2 regions of the Brenneria goodwinii genome follow, and region 2 is predicted to be linked to the other one. Evidence: predicted binding sites of a transcription regulator. Region 2 holds the regulator's gene; the other holds the start of a gene.
The links. Region 2 encodes PurR, which represses purine synthesis genes. Its sites were predicted from a motif close to CANGCAAACGTTTGCNTG; they were not measured.
Positions count from the first base shown of each region.

Region 1 (7,512 bases), 780 kb from region 2:
CCGACGCCACCATATATTCGCTGCGGCCATCTTCCAGATCGCGTTTACCGATAACCAGAGGACGAATACCGTTCGGATCGCGGAAAGCCACCATCCCGTGACCGATAATCATACTGACACAGGCATAAGCCCCGCGAATTTGCTGGTGTGTCGCAGCAACCGCCGCAAAAATGTTATCGGCTTCCAGCGGATAGTGCTGAAAACGATCCAGTTCTCTGGCGAAAATATTCAATAAAATTTCAGAATCCGACGTGGTATTAACATGACGACGCTCTTGCTCGAACAGCTTTTTACGCAGTTCGTGCGCGTTGGTCAGGTTACCGTTATGCGCCAGCGTGATGCCGAACGGTGAGTTAACATAGAAAGGCTGCGCTTCCGAAGCGCTGGAACTGCCCGCAGTGGGATAACGCACATGGCCAATGCCCATGTTGCCTTGTAAACGTTGCATGTGCCGTGCTTCAAACACATCTTTCACCAGGCCGTTGGCCTTGCGCAGGCGAAAACAGTTTAAGGCATCAATGGTGATGATGCCTGCGGCATCCTGCCCACGGTGTTGCAACACCGTTAACGCGTCATAAATCGACTGGTTGACCGGTGTAAAACCGGCGATACCGACAATACCGCACATGGTGTCTTTTCCTCATCAGCGCTACCGCAGCTATAGATGCTGCGGCAAGAAACTTGACGTGCTTTGCAGGTAGTCAAAAAACCACCTGATAATGTAACTGAACTGCGGTATTAACTGGGACTGCTTCCAGTCAGCACTCTGTGAAAAACCGGTGAAGGTATCCAGAAAGAATAGCAGTGCAGAAACAATCAGCACACCGCGCAGCGCACCGAAACAAACGCCTAATACGCGGTCGGTGCCTGAAAGCCCGGTGCGTTCAACTAATGAACCGATCACATAGTTGACGATAGCACCCACAATCAATGTCGCAATAAACAGAATGGCAATAGCAATACCGTTACGTACCAGTTCGTCATCAAAACGGGTGAAGTACACAGCGAGGTAAACATAGTAGTGACTGGCGATAAAAAACGCACATCCCCAGGTTACCAGCGACAACGCTTCACGTACAAACCCCCGGATAAGGCTAACCAGCGCCGAAAATCCGATGATGCCAATAATGACGTAATCAACCCAAATCATGAGTCATCCTAATCAATGAACGATGCCAACCGTCAGGTCGCCACGTCATCCTGTTCGCGGCGCATTCTAACAGAAAAAGAAAACGTTTGCGTAGCGTATTTCCGCCGATTTTATTAATAGAGAACCAAACAAAAATAGCCCGCCGATGCGTTAATCCCCTAACGCGCGCTATACGATCTAACCTGGCCGTTTAGCCCGCTGATCTGGTGAAGTTCCGCCAGCGAGGCCTGTAGTTTCTGCCTCGACGCATCCGGCCCGACATAAATGCGGGTAATCTGTCCCTGAACCGGCGTCGTGGGGACGGTATACGCCCGGTAGCCGGAAAGACGCAGCTTGGCGACGATCTCATTAACCTTATCCGCATTTTTCAGCGCGCCGAGTTGCACCACGAAGGCCTGTCCGACAGGAGCCTGTTCCGCCGGTTTGGTTTCCGGTTTCGGCTCAGGTTTCGGCTCCGGCTTAGGTTCGGGTTTGGGCTTAACTTCCGGTTTCGGCTGCGGTTTGACTTCAACCGGTTTTTGCACCGGCCGCTCGACGGCAACGGGCGGCGGCGTCACCGCTGGCGCATTGGTTGCGGGAGCGGAACGTTCCGCTTTAGCGCCTGCATCGCTATTTTCCGCATCGGATTCGGCGGCATTATCTTTCATTGCCGCTTCGGCGCCTTCCGGCGGCTGGCTGGGCAAAGATTGATTCAGCGCGGGCAGCGAATCCATTTCGTTGCTTTCATCCTGCGTAGGAACCAGCGGGATTGCCGCAAACTCGTCTTCATAGTGTTTTTTCTTACCGTCCAACAGGCCGGGCAGCACAATGACCCCCAGCGCAACCAGAATGATCGTTCCCACTAACCGATTCTGAAATTTACTCGCCATACGCATTCCCCTCATCCAGCGCTTCCATGACATGCGCTACCGTATGAAAAGATCCACAGACAATGACGATATCCTGTTTTGCCGACGCGGCCATCGCCTGGCGCCAGGCGTCGGCTACGTCAGTGAATTGCCGGCAATGATCCAGGTGTTCGGCCAACTGCTCCGCTGTCGCCCCGCGCGGCCCCTCCAGCGGGGCGCAGTACCACTTATCAACCAATGGTTTTAAATGGTTCAACGTGCCGCCGATGTCTTTATCCGACAGCATTCCCACCACGGCGCGCACTTTCCCGTTTTTCGGCAGCGCCGCCAATCGGCTCGCCAGATAAGCGGCGGCGTGAGGGTTATGGGCGACATCCAGAATCAACAGCGGGTTCTCGCCGACGATTTGAAAACGGCCGGGCAACGACGCCAGACGCAATCCCTGACGAATCGCCTGATCATTCACATTCAAGGGGGAATAATTCAACGCGGTCAATGCCGTCGCCGCATTGGCTAACGGCACATTCGGCATCGGCAAGTCTGACAATTCGCGTTGCTTATTCTGCCAGCTCCATCCGTCGTGCTGAATGGAAAAGTCCCAGTCCCGACCGCGCCGTAACAACACGGCGCCTTTTTCGCCGGCAACGTCGGCAATAGATATCGGCATATCGGGTTCGCCGACCACCGCGGGTTTACCCCGCCGGAATATGCCCGCTTTTTCTCTGCCAATGCTTTCTCTGTCGTTTCCCAACCAGTCGGTGTGATCCAGTGCGATGCTGGTTACCGCCGCAACATCCGCATCGATGATATTGGTCGCATCAAGACGTCCGCCTAAACCAACCTCCAGAATAACCACATCCAGCTCGGCCTGTTTGAACATCTGCAACGCCGCCAGGGTGCCGAACTCGAAATAGGTCAGTGAAACCTCCCCTCTTCCGGCTTCGATATCGGCAAATGCCTGACAGTGCATCGCCTCAGGTAATTCTTTCCCCTGGATTCTTACCCGCTCGGTATAACGCAGCAAGTGCGGAGAGCTGTATACGCCGACCCGCAATCCGGCGACCAACAGTATGGATTCCAGCGTGCAGCAGGTTGTGCCCTTGCCATTGGTGCCTGCGACGGTAAAGACCACATTGGCGGGCCGTAACAATTGAAGATTCTCGGCGACCTGCTTTACGCGCGCCAGTCCCAAATCGATGGCCTGGCCGTGCAGATGCTCAAGATAATGAAGCCACGTGACCAAAGGCGACGTGGCTTGGGGTTTTTGAAGATTATCCATGAGTCCCGTTCACTGGCTTACGGTTCATTTTATACGGGAAGCACAAATTTTGCTCAATGCGGCATTCATGCTTCCCGTTCATTAGTTCAACTATGCGTCATCCTGAGATTCAGGCGTCTCATCATGATGAGGCTCCACCACTTCATTACTCGGTTCCGGATAGTTGGTCAACTTGGCAAGGATCTTCGCCAGTTTATAACGCATTTCCGGGCGGCGAACGATCATGTCGATAGCGCCTTTTTCGATCAGGAATTCGCTGCGCTGAAAGCCCGGCGGCAATTTTTCACGCACGGTCTGTTCAATCACTCGCGGTCCGGCAAAACCAATCAGCGCCTTAGGCTCGGCGATGTTCAGATCGCCCAGCATCGCCAGACTGGCGGATACGCCGCCCATAGTCGGGTCGGTCAATACAGAGATGTAGGGCAAACCGCGCTCGCGCATTTTTGCCAACGCCGCGCTGGTTTTCGCCATTTGCATCAACGACATCAGCGCTTCCTGCATCCGGGCGCCGCCGCTGGCGGAGAAACAGACCAGCGGGCAGCCATCTTCAATCGCCTGCTCGACGGCGCGAACGAAACGCGCCCCGACGACCGACGCCATAGAACCGCCCATAAAGGCAAACTCAAACGAAGCCGCAACGATTGGCATACCGTATAGCGTGCCTTTCATCACAATCAGCGCATCTTTTTCGTTAGATTGCTTTTGCGCGGCAACCAAACGATCTTTGTATTTTTTAGAATCCCGGAATTTCAGGATATCTTTCGGCTCCAGTTCGCTGCCTAACTCTACCGTCCCTTCTTTATCCAGGAAAGATTGTAGACGAGCGCGCGCGGAGAGACGCATGTGGTGATCGCACTTAGGGCAAACTTCCAGATTACGCTCCAGCTCTGCGCGATAAAGCACCTGGCCGCAACTATCACATTTAGTCCAAACGCCTTCAGGAATATTCGCTTTACGGGTCGGCGTGATATTGCTTTTGTTAAGAATTCGTTCAATCCAGCTCATTGATAACCTTTCTGCTTGAACCTGGCAAACGCCAGTCCGCTGTTCACGTTAACTATCCCCTGACAACACAACCAACTAAAAAACGCCGGAGACTCGCCCTGATGGCGATACCAGGCATTGGCGCCAGGGATTGTTCCAGGAACAGACCATAAATGCTGCCCATTAAACCATAACGTTCCGGTACTGTGGATAAAAAACTGGTAAAACCGGATGTTAAAGTTTATTTCATTTACTTTACATTGCCACGCGCCGCCGCTCTTTTATGCCTGATGATTTCAATCACTCCGGGCAGAATAGAGACGACGATAATCGCGACAATCAGCAATTTCAGGTTTTCCTGCACCACGGGCAAATCACCAAACAGGTAACCCGCATAGGTAAACAACAGTACCCACAGCAACGCGCCGGCGACATTATACGCGGCGAAATGCCGGTAACTCATATGCCCCATACCGGCGACAAACGGCGCGAATGTTCTCACAATAGGGACAAAGCGCGCCAGAATTATTGTTTTACCGCCATGACGGGCATAAAACTGATGCGTTTTATCCAGATAACTACGGCGGAAAATTTTTGAATCCGCATTGCTGAACAGCTTTTCGCCAAACAGGCGACCGATGGTGTAATTCACCGCATCGCCCAGGATCGCGGCAACCGCCATCAGGAAAACCATCAGGTGGACGTCCAGCGCGTTAGACGGCAATGCGGCCAACGCGCCCGCGACAAACAGCAACGAATCGCCCGGTAAAAACGGCGTGACCACCAGCCCGGTTTCACAGAATAAAATCAAAAACAAAATGGCATAAATCCAGACACCATATTCCGCCACCAGTTCCGCCAGATGAACGTCGATATGGAGGATAAAATCAATAATAAAATGTATAAATTCCATTAAAAACATCTCTCTTGATGTCGCTTCTCTATTCCCGGCCGCCTGTTCTGACGGTCGGAAACGCGTCACTTAAAAGCTAATCATGTAAAAATAGCGGTCCCATCGCCGGTTGAGGCAACGCGAAACGCGCGGGGTAATCCACCGCGACCAGATACAGCCCTTCGGCCCTGGCCGTCGCTGCCGCCAACGTGCGATCTTTTGCCGCCAACAGCTCCGCGATCCACGCCTCCGGCCGATTACCGCACCCGACTTCCATCAGGCTACCGACAATATTGCGGACCATGTGGTGCACAAAGGCATTGGCCTTGATATCTACCACGATATAAGCGCCATGACGCGTAACCTTTAAATGATTTACATTGCGCCAGGGACTGCGGGACTGACACTGTACGGCGCGAAATGAGGTAAAGTCGTTCTCTCCCAGCAGACATTGACCGGCACGCTCCATCCGCTCGGCGTCCAGCGGATGGTAAAAATGCGTGACCCCCTTGGCAAGCACCGCGGGGCGATAGCGATGATTATAGATGACGTAACGATAACGACGCGCCGTGGCGCTGAAGCGGGCATGAAAGTCATCATCGACCGTTTTTACCCAGCGCACCGCGATATCGGACGGGAGATTGGCGTTAACGCCCATCGTCCAGGCCGCATCCTGGCGTATCGCCTGCGTGCTGAAATGGACGACCTGCCCTGTCGCGTGTACGCCGGCATCGGTACGGCCGGCGCAAAATACGCCGATCGGTTCATTGGCCACTTTGCTTAATGCCTTTTCAAGACACGCCTGAACGCTGTCCACCTCGGCCTGACGCTGCCAGCCATAATAGCGGCTGCCGTCATACTCAATCCCCAACGCAATTTTCAGCGAAGCATTCTCCTTCGCCTGAATCAATTCCGACATTACCCCAAATACTCCTGCACCAGACGCTCTGCCGTTTCCACCGCCATCAGCGCGCCGCCGAAACGGACATTGTCCGCCACCGACCAGAACTGCAAGAGTTCAGGAATGCCGTAATCATTACGCAGGCAGCCGATGCTTAATCGCACATTGCCGGAAGCATCTTCAACCTGTGTGGGGTAGTCTTGCTCGTCGCTGACTTGCACATCATCGGTCTGCAACAGTTCATCACGGGCTTCCTCCGCGGACATCGGACGCAGCGATTCAAAGTGAACCACTTGCGCATGGCCGTAGAAAACCGGCGACTGAATGCAGGTAACGGAAACCGGCAGCCCGTCATCCTGTAAGACTTTCCGCACCTGATCCACCAGGCGACGCTCTTCGCGCACGCTGCCTTCATGATCCGGCAATAGCGGCAACAGGTTGAACGCCAGCTGTTTAGGGAAAAACCCCGCTTCAGGCGGAATGCCGTTCAGCAAACTCGCGCTCTGTCCGGCCAAGTCATCCACCGCCGCTTTACCGCGCGCGGAAACCGACAGCATATTCGTCACATGCAGACGGGACAAACCCGCCGCATCCGTCAGCGGTTTAATCGCCTTCAGCAGTTGACTGGTCAGGCTATCCGCCACCGCAACGATATTGCGGTTACGATAATCCGCCAGCGTATAGGCATTCACCCCCGGCACCACCAGCGGAACATCCGGCTCCAACGCAAACAGGCCGCTGCTGTCGATCACCAGACAGCCGGCATTGCCCGCTTCTTCGGCATAACGCTCGCTGGCTTCCTGACCGGCGACAAAAAACGCCAACTGGGCCTGTGACCAGTCGAAATCCGCCGCATCTTCTACCGGACAGGATCTGCCGTTAAAACGGATGATTTCACCCACGCTACGTTCACTGGCCAGCGGATACAGTTCACCCACCGGAAATTCACGCTCCTGCAATAACTCCAGCAACGCCGAGCCCACAGCCCCCGTGGCGCCCAGCAGAGCAATATTCCAGCCGTCAGACATGTGGTTTTCTCCCCAAACTTATGAATGAAACATCCATGGGCGATAAGCCTATCGCCCATTCTGTGACCCAGTATTTTTCTTTGATATTCCTTGCCAAATCGTCATTCCCGCGCCGGCGGGAATCTCCCCAATATATTGTTTCAAAAGCAGATCCCCGCATTGCGCGCCCCGTCCTGGGGTTCGACGCCAGCGGCGTTAACAACCATTCCTGATGTTGACCCGCGCGAGGATGACAGCAAAGATGAAGAAAGTGATTAACGATTCACCACTACCGTGGCGTTGAACCCCAACTTATTCAGACAGTCCGCGCTGTCGCTGTCGGCGCAGACAACATGGAGTGACGACCACTCGCGTCGTTCCTGATAATTTTTACGCAGGCGATCAAATCCGCCTTCCTGATGCGCCGCATGACGCAGCAGGGCATCGTCCC
Region 1 covers NZ_CP014137.1:685,335-692,846, reverse strand. Annotated here, with positions in the region: gene purF (amidophosphoribosyltransferase) at 1-628, opposite strand, end outside; gene cvpA (colicin V production protein) at 659-1,150, opposite strand; gene dedD (cell division protein DedD) at 1,309-2,019, opposite strand; gene folC (bifunctional tetrahydrofolate synthase/dihydrofolate synthase) at 2,009-3,277, opposite strand; gene accD (acetyl-CoA carboxylase, carboxyltransferase subunit beta) at 3,368-4,282, opposite strand; gene ACN28R_RS03095 (DedA family protein) at 4,512-5,174, opposite strand; gene truA (tRNA pseudouridine(38-40) synthase TruA) at 5,251-6,072, opposite strand; gene ACN28R_RS03085 (aspartate-semialdehyde dehydrogenase) at 6,072-7,082, opposite strand; gene pdxB (4-phosphoerythronate dehydrogenase PdxB) at 7,337-7,512, opposite strand, start outside.
Region 1: cvpA (colicin V production protein) is a predicted target of PurR. The motif match lies at 1,226-1,243, and genes of this name have one in related genera.

Region 2 (7,512 bases):
CAGTAAATCAGCCTGTGGAAAGGTAAAGCAAACGCAGTTGAGTCGTTGTAGGATATTGACGATAAAATATCCTGTTTTGATGATAAAAATTAGAAAGCGCTAACTATAAATCAGTTTTAGATAAAGTTCGAAATAAATAGAACTGTCGCAGAAATAAATACCGCCATTTGTTTCCGCGATTAAATTATCGCCACAAGTTTTATTAATCAGGTTTTTGCCGAGGCGCGTTTCCGCAATCAGGTTTGGTTTTCATCTAAATATGGGGCACACTGCATGATACAGCAATGAGTCGTGATCTTATCGCTTAGCACTCATTTCATTTACGTCATTCTTTGAGAGGCGAGCCGCATGTTTACCGGTATTGTTCAAGGCACTGCGCCGGTGGTGTCTATTGATGAAAAAGTAAATTTTCGCACCCACGTTGTTCAATTGCCGCCAGAGTTATTGCCGGGATTAGTGCCAGGCGCTTCGGTGGCCAATAATGGCTGTTGCCTGACGGTAACGTCAGTAGATGGCGATCGCGTCAGTTTTGACCTGATGAAAGAAACGCTTCGGTTGACCAATTTGGGGGATATCACCGAGGGCGATTGCGTGAACCTTGAGCGGGCGGCGAAGTTTGGCGATGAGATTGGCGGGCATGTTATGTCCGGTCATATTATCTGCACGGCGGAAGTGGTAAAGATTCTGGTTTCAGAAAATAATCACCAGATCTGGTTCCGTCTGTCGGATGAGTCTTTGATGAAGTATGTATTACATAAAGGGTTTATCGGGATCGATGGCATTAGCCTGACAATCGGTGAAGTCACCCGTAGCCGCTTCTGCGTGCATCTGATCCCCGAGACGTTAAATCGTACCACGTTGGGGCAGAAGAAGCTGGGGCAGCGGGTGAATATCGAAATCGATCCGCAGACTCAGGCCGTGGTGGATACGGTGGAGCGGGTATTAGCCAGCCAGCAGGTTAACGGTTCGGACAGCGAAGAATAACCGGTTAAAAACCGCCCGGGAAAGATTCCCGGGCGGTCTGATATCAAAAAACGATTAGCGTGGAACGCGTAATCCCCCTTCGATACCATCCTTACTGAATAGGACTTGCCATAGCTGGATATTCCTGGCTCGGAAAGCGCCGGCGCAGGCATTAAGGTAGTAGCTGAACATACGGCGGAAACGCGCGGAGTAGCGATCGGAAAGCTCCGGCCAATGCTGCTGAAAACGTTCGTACCATGCCATCAGGGTGCGATCGTAGTCGGCGCCAAAATTGTGCCAGTCCTCCATCACCATATAAGGCTCGCTGGCGTGAGCGATGTGCAGGACGGAGGGAACGCAACCGTTAGGGAAAATGTATTTGTTGATCCAGGGATCAACTTCGGAGTCGGTTTTTTGCGCGCCGATGGTATGCAATAAAAATAATCCGTCTGGCTTAAGGTTCTTATTTACGATGCGGAAATAGGTATCGTAATTTTTCGGCCCGACATGTTCGAACATCCCGACGGAAACAATCCGATCAAATTGTAAATCCAGATCGCGGTAGTCCTGCAGTAATATGGTGACATCCAGATCCTTGCAGCGTTGCTGTGCTAATTTTTGCTGCTCTTTGGAAATCGTCACACCGCTGACGGATACGCCGTAATGGCGAGCGGCGAATTCAGCCAATCCGCCCCAGCCGCAGCCAATATCCAGCAGTTTCATTCCGGGTTTCAACTGGAGTTTTTCGCAGATCATCTGCAGTTTGTCTTCCTGCGCCTGCTCCAGGGTGGATGCCTGTTTCCAATAACCGCAAGAGTATTGCATGTAGGGATCCAGCATCAGTGAAAATAGGTCGTTGCCTAGATCATAGTGCTCTTTGCCGACAATCCAGGCTCGTCTTTTGGATTGCAGGTTAATTAGCCTTGCGGCGATAACGCGCGCAATGTCTTTCAAGTGATGAGGAACTTTTTTATCCAGACCGGCTCGTAATATGCGATGAAAAAACATATCCAGCTTTTCGCATTCCCACCAGCCATCCATGTAACTTTCACCTAATCCCAATGAGCCTTCACGCAATACGCGTTTAAAAAAATCAGGGTTTTTAACCTTAATATCAAAAGGGCGCGAACCGTTGATTTTGATATCGGCCATGTCCAGCATTTCGCGGACAATTTGAAACCAGGAGCTGGCGTGACTCCCCAGGTCTTCTACATCCTCTACACATGATGAACTCATAATTTCTCCCTACCTTGCTGCTTAAGGTGAAAACTGCAAGGAAAGCATAGACAATTTTTTACCCATTAACGGTATCGGTGGGTATAACCCATCGTCTACCCTCTGAATGACAAGAGGAAAATGAAGAGAAAAAAGCCGGTACGCAAATACGTAGGGGCACTCATCCTTAAAATAAACACGCACGTCCCGTATGCGTTTAACACTAAAGGATAGTGATAAATATGGTTGTTGTCGTTTAAAGCCGTAAATTAGTTTATGACTGCTTCAGCCTGGGTACAAGTATAAATTGGCTGAAGCAGCATTAGAGATATGTTGGTTTCTGCGGGGTATAAGCGCTGCGGGTATTTAGGAATAACGCCGGTAATCGCGAAATGGGCCGTCGGCAACGGAGCGGCGCTCAATCAGAGTAGGGTGCACCTCAATGACCTGCGCGTCTTCACGTTTACTGGTGATACGGTCCAGCAGCATCGCCAGGGCCGATTGACCCAGACGCTCTTTGGGCTGGTGGATGGTGGTCAGCGCGGGAGTGAAGAACCGGGCATGACGAACATTGTCATATCCGATTACCGAGATATCTTGGGGAACGCGCAGTCCCAGCTCATCCGCGGCGCAAATCGCGCCCATGGCCATAATATCCCCACCGCAAAAAACCGCCGTAGGCCGGTGTTTCTGCGCCAGAATTTGCTGCATCGCTTTGTAGCCGGATTCAGGCTCAAAATCTCCCCGAACGACCCATTCGTCATGGATTTGAATATCGGCATCGCTCAGCGCTTTTAGAAAGCCAAGATAGCGCCCGCTGCCGGTATTTCGCTCCAGTATGCCGTGGATGACGCCGATATCCCGGTGACCGCGTTCGATAAGGTAACGGCCCGCCATATAACCGCCTTCAAAGGCGTTATCAATGATGGTGTCGGTAAAATCGCTGTGCGCCTGTCCCCAATCCATAACCACCATGGGAATGCTGCGATAGTCTTCCAGCATAGCGAGCAATTGGGGAGGATATTCCGCACACATCACCAGCAGCCCATCGACACGCTTTTGCGCCAGCATGGAAAGGCAGGCGCGTTGTTTATCGATATCGTTATGCGAATTGCACAAAATCAGCGTGTAACCCTTGGCGTAGCAACTATTTTCAACGGCTTCGATGATTTCAGCGAAGTAGGGCGCTTCACTGGACGTTGCCAGCAGGCCAATGGATTTGGTGTGATTCACTTTGAGGCTGCGGGCGACGGCGCTGGGTGAATAGTGTAACTCTTTAATGGCCGCCTTTACGGCAGCCTTGGTTTCTTCGGCGACGAAACGTGTTTTGTTGATCACGTGTGATACGGTTGTGGTCGAAACGCCAGCACGTTTTGCCACATCTTTGATCGTTGCCATGTAAAAATGACTCCTAACCGACTCGTTGCAGTCGTAAGTATATTGTTAATCGTTTGCCTACGTTTAAAGTTCTCTTTCTATGTAAAAAAACAGAATTTCAGAAGGAGAATGCCGAATGTTATACCTAAAGGGACAAGGCTGACTTTTTTCGACCAATACGCAGCGTGGCATCAAACAGCGGATTTTGTCCGATTTGACACGAAAGTGGAAGCGGTAATTTATACTATTAGTGATACAGCGGTATGCGTTTTTGCCGCCGGACTATGGAAGAATTGCTACAGTTATACAGTATATTGTTTTAGCCCAGCGTATGCTTGGGATTACAAAGACGGTTGCTGTTTTTTCTGATAACGCGAGTGCACAAAGGAAACGCTTATGGATACTGACCTGAAGTTGTCGCTGTTCGCCACTGTTGGTGCGTTGGTAATGATTATTGTGTTTAGCTTTGTGGCGGTAATGAATTAATCGGCGTTGAACCGCTCGACGGTTTACGTCATCACCTGTTCGGGCGCGTTTAAACGCGCCCGAATCGCTTATACGGGTTTCAGCGAATAGTTTGCGGGGTAACGACGCGGCGCGCGCCGACGTAATGATCCTGCCAATAATCTTCACTCAGTTTGCTGATGCGAATATCCGAGCCTGTTCGCGGCGACTGAATAAATTTGCCGTCACCCAGATAAACGCCTACATGGTCGGCGGCGCCGCGGTTGTTGATGCGGAAAAACACCAAATCTCCGCTTTCCAATTCACTCTTCTTAATCGGCGCGGCGTCGCGCAGATGATACATTTCGTTGGCGGTGCGGGGGATGGAAATTTTCACCACGTCTTTGTAGGCGTAATAAACCAAGCCGCTGCAGTCAAATCCGGTGAAGGGCGATGAGCCTCCCCAGTGATAAGGTTTGCCCACTTGGCCCATCAGTTTATTCATCGCCGTCAATTTGGCATGCTGATAACGTTTTTTGTGCGCTTCGCTCAGCGTTAAGCCTTTTTCTGCTTCGCCTTTCAGACCCGGTTTGGCTTTGGTATGTACGGCAGCCTGTCTGGAATCATTTTCTGCATGTCGCTTGATTAGATTCCGCTTAACTAACGCCGGCGTGCTGCTCTTGGTTCTCGATAGCGCGGGTTCTGGCTTACGCTTAGCGACGTGGAGTATTTTAATTTTAGTGGGGGAGTTCGTTTTGTTGGCCGCTGTTTGTTTGTTTTTTACCGGTGTCGGCGATTTTGAGGGACTCTTCTTCGTTTGCTTGGTTTTTTTATGATTTCCATCAGGTACGCTATTCACACTGGCCTTTCGTGGCGATAAATTCGGCGTGTGAGGCGCCGCCTGCGCTAGATTCAGGAATAGGTTACTGAAAAATAATATGAAGAGAGTAGTAAATAAACGCATGATTCCTGTGATCGAACATCGTCATTAAATCACTAAGTGCGCACAGTATTCCCGAAAACGGCATTATAAAAAAGTGGGTTCGGCCTCTTTATTCATACAAAATAGTGAAAAAAAGTTAATGGCGATTTTTTTACGGCGAGCCATCCTGGACCGCCTGCCTTACGGATTATCTCTGGTGCGACGTCAAAAAACGTCTCCCGACAATTTTCGCTGGATTTCCCAGCGGTTTTTGTTGTGAGTTTAATCAACCATAATCTATGGTAGGGTGAAATTATATCCACACAAAAAATGGCGTTTTTTTGTGGCCGCCGCCCTCGCTACAATGTAATGGAGTGGATAGCGCTGTAATGGCACATCTGATAGATGCTCATGGTTAATGAACATGACGTTAGCCATCCTATAGGTTTGAGGAAGCAAGAGAATGACGACAACGACAATTGAAAAAATTCAGCGCCAGATCGCTGAAAACCCGATTCTGCTGTATATGAAAGGTTCACCTAAATTGCCAAGCTGCGGGTTTTCCGCACAGGCAGTACAGGCGTTGTCTGCTTGTGGCGAACGTTTTGCCTATGTCGATATCCTACAGAATCCGGATATCCGCGCCGAGTTGCCTAAGTATGCCAACTGGCCGACGTTCCCCCAACTGTGGGTCGATGGCGAGCTGGTCGGCGGCTGCGACATCGTCATTGAAATGTATCAGCGCGGCGAATTGCAGCAACTGATCAAAGAAACGGCGGAAAAATATAAATCCCAGCAGGAAGACCAGAAATAAGCAGGGGAATGCATTTGCATACAGGCAGGTAATTAACTGTTTCTGCAAAATAAAAGAGGGTGGCGTAAGTCACCCTCTCTCTTTTTAGCCCGATTTACCCTGCGGCAGATGTTTTTTCTGATTGATTTTCATCAATGGCGATCGGCCATCCGCCCATCCGTTTCCAGCGGTTAACCAGCTCGCAAAATAGCAGCGCGGTCTGCTTGGTATCGTAAAGCGCGGAGTGCGCCTGACTGGAGTCAAAATCGATACCGGCCGTGATACAGGCTTTCGCCAGCACGGTCTGACCCAGAACCAGCCCGCTCAGGGCTGCGGTATCAAACGTGGCGAAAGGATGGAAAGGATTACGTTTTAAGCTGCAGCGTTCGGCCGCGGCCATCATAAAACTATGATCAAACGTTGCGTTATGCGCCACGATAATGGCCCGGTTACAGCCCTGTTCTTTTAATCCCTTACGCACCACTTTAAAAATTTCATGCAGCGCTTCATATTCGCTGATCGCGCCGCGTAACGGATTGTTGGGATCGATGCCGTTAAACGCCAGGGCCGCGGGTTCCAATATTGCGCCCTCGAACGGCTCAACGTGAAAATGTAAAGTTTCATCTGGCTGTAACCAACCATCAGCGTCCATTTTTAATGTTATCGCCGCGACTTCCAGTAACGCATCGGTTTTAGCATTAAACCCGGCAGTTTCAACATCTATCACCACCGGGTAAAACCCACGGAAACGACCGCTCAGGGCGTTCAGGTCATTTTTATCAGCCATTAGTCTCTTAATCTTTAGCAAAATGCAGCGCGCATTATGGCAAATTTTGACGGGAGATGCAGTATGCGGAGAAAAGACGGACGTTTGTAACCCGCTCATCGCCGCCTGGATAGCGGTATCCGGTTTAACCACGGCGTGGAGCGTTGTTGTGCTGCTTCAACGCCGTGTTTTTCATGATATCCGTGCTGACCGGCATCGGTCTGGACACTCAACGCTATTAATTTCCGAGCCCTTGACCGGACTGCGATTTTTCAATCAGTTCAATTTTATAGCCATCTGGATCTTCAACAAATGCGATGATTGTTGTGCCGCCTTTCACCGGGCCTGCTTCGCGGGTCACTTTCCCCCCGGCTTTGCGGATGCTATCGCAAGTCGCGGCAACATCATCGACTGCCAGCGCGATATGACCGTAGGCATTCCCCAGATCGTAACTATCGACGCCCCAGTTATAAGTTAATTCGATGACTGCTCCTTCACTTTCTTCGGTATAACCGACGAATGCCAGCGTGTATTTATATTCGGCGTTTTCACTGGTACGCAACAGACGCATACCTAACACGTTGGTATAGAAGTCGATAGCGCGTTGTAAATCGCCGACGCGCAGCATGGTGTGGAGTAGGCGCATAATTTCATTTCCTCATTGGCTACTGTGGTTAACGGCAAACATGGTGGAAAAAGTTAACAGAATGGAATTATAACGTTGTAGATATACTGAGTCCAAGTTATTACCAGTATAAATATCAGTCAGACTATTTGTGCCATTACCATAAGGCTTGCGCTTAAACATTAACTATTCCTGATAGAGTAGGGTAAAAAACAGACGATTTGTGTAGGGAAATTAAATAATCTCACAGAAGAATTATCTGAAATTACAATGATTACCTAATTATTTTATTGTTATCCTTAGCAAGGGCTTGCCAGCGAGGGAGAACAAGGCTTCAATAAATAGATTGTAGAGGGAGGTACAGTGCCTGAGCAACTCGAACTCTTTGCTGTCCCTAATCCGTGTCG
Region 2 covers NZ_CP014137.1:1,461,197-1,468,708, forward strand. Annotated here, with positions in the region: gene ACN28R_RS06595 (riboflavin synthase) at 349-984, shown strand; gene cfa (cyclopropane fatty acyl phospholipid synthase) at 1,039-2,199, opposite strand; gene purR (HTH-type transcriptional repressor PurR) at 2,545-3,576, opposite strand; gene cydH (cytochrome bd-I oxidase subunit CydH) at 3,952-4,041, shown strand; gene ACN28R_RS06615 (C40 family peptidase) at 4,121-4,963, opposite strand; gene grxD (monothiol glutaredoxin 4) at 5,385-5,735, shown strand; gene rnt (ribonuclease T) at 5,830-6,501, opposite strand; gene gloA (lactoylglutathione lyase) at 6,719-7,126, opposite strand; gene ACN28R_RS06635 (DUF1289 domain-containing protein) at 7,469-7,512, shown strand, end outside.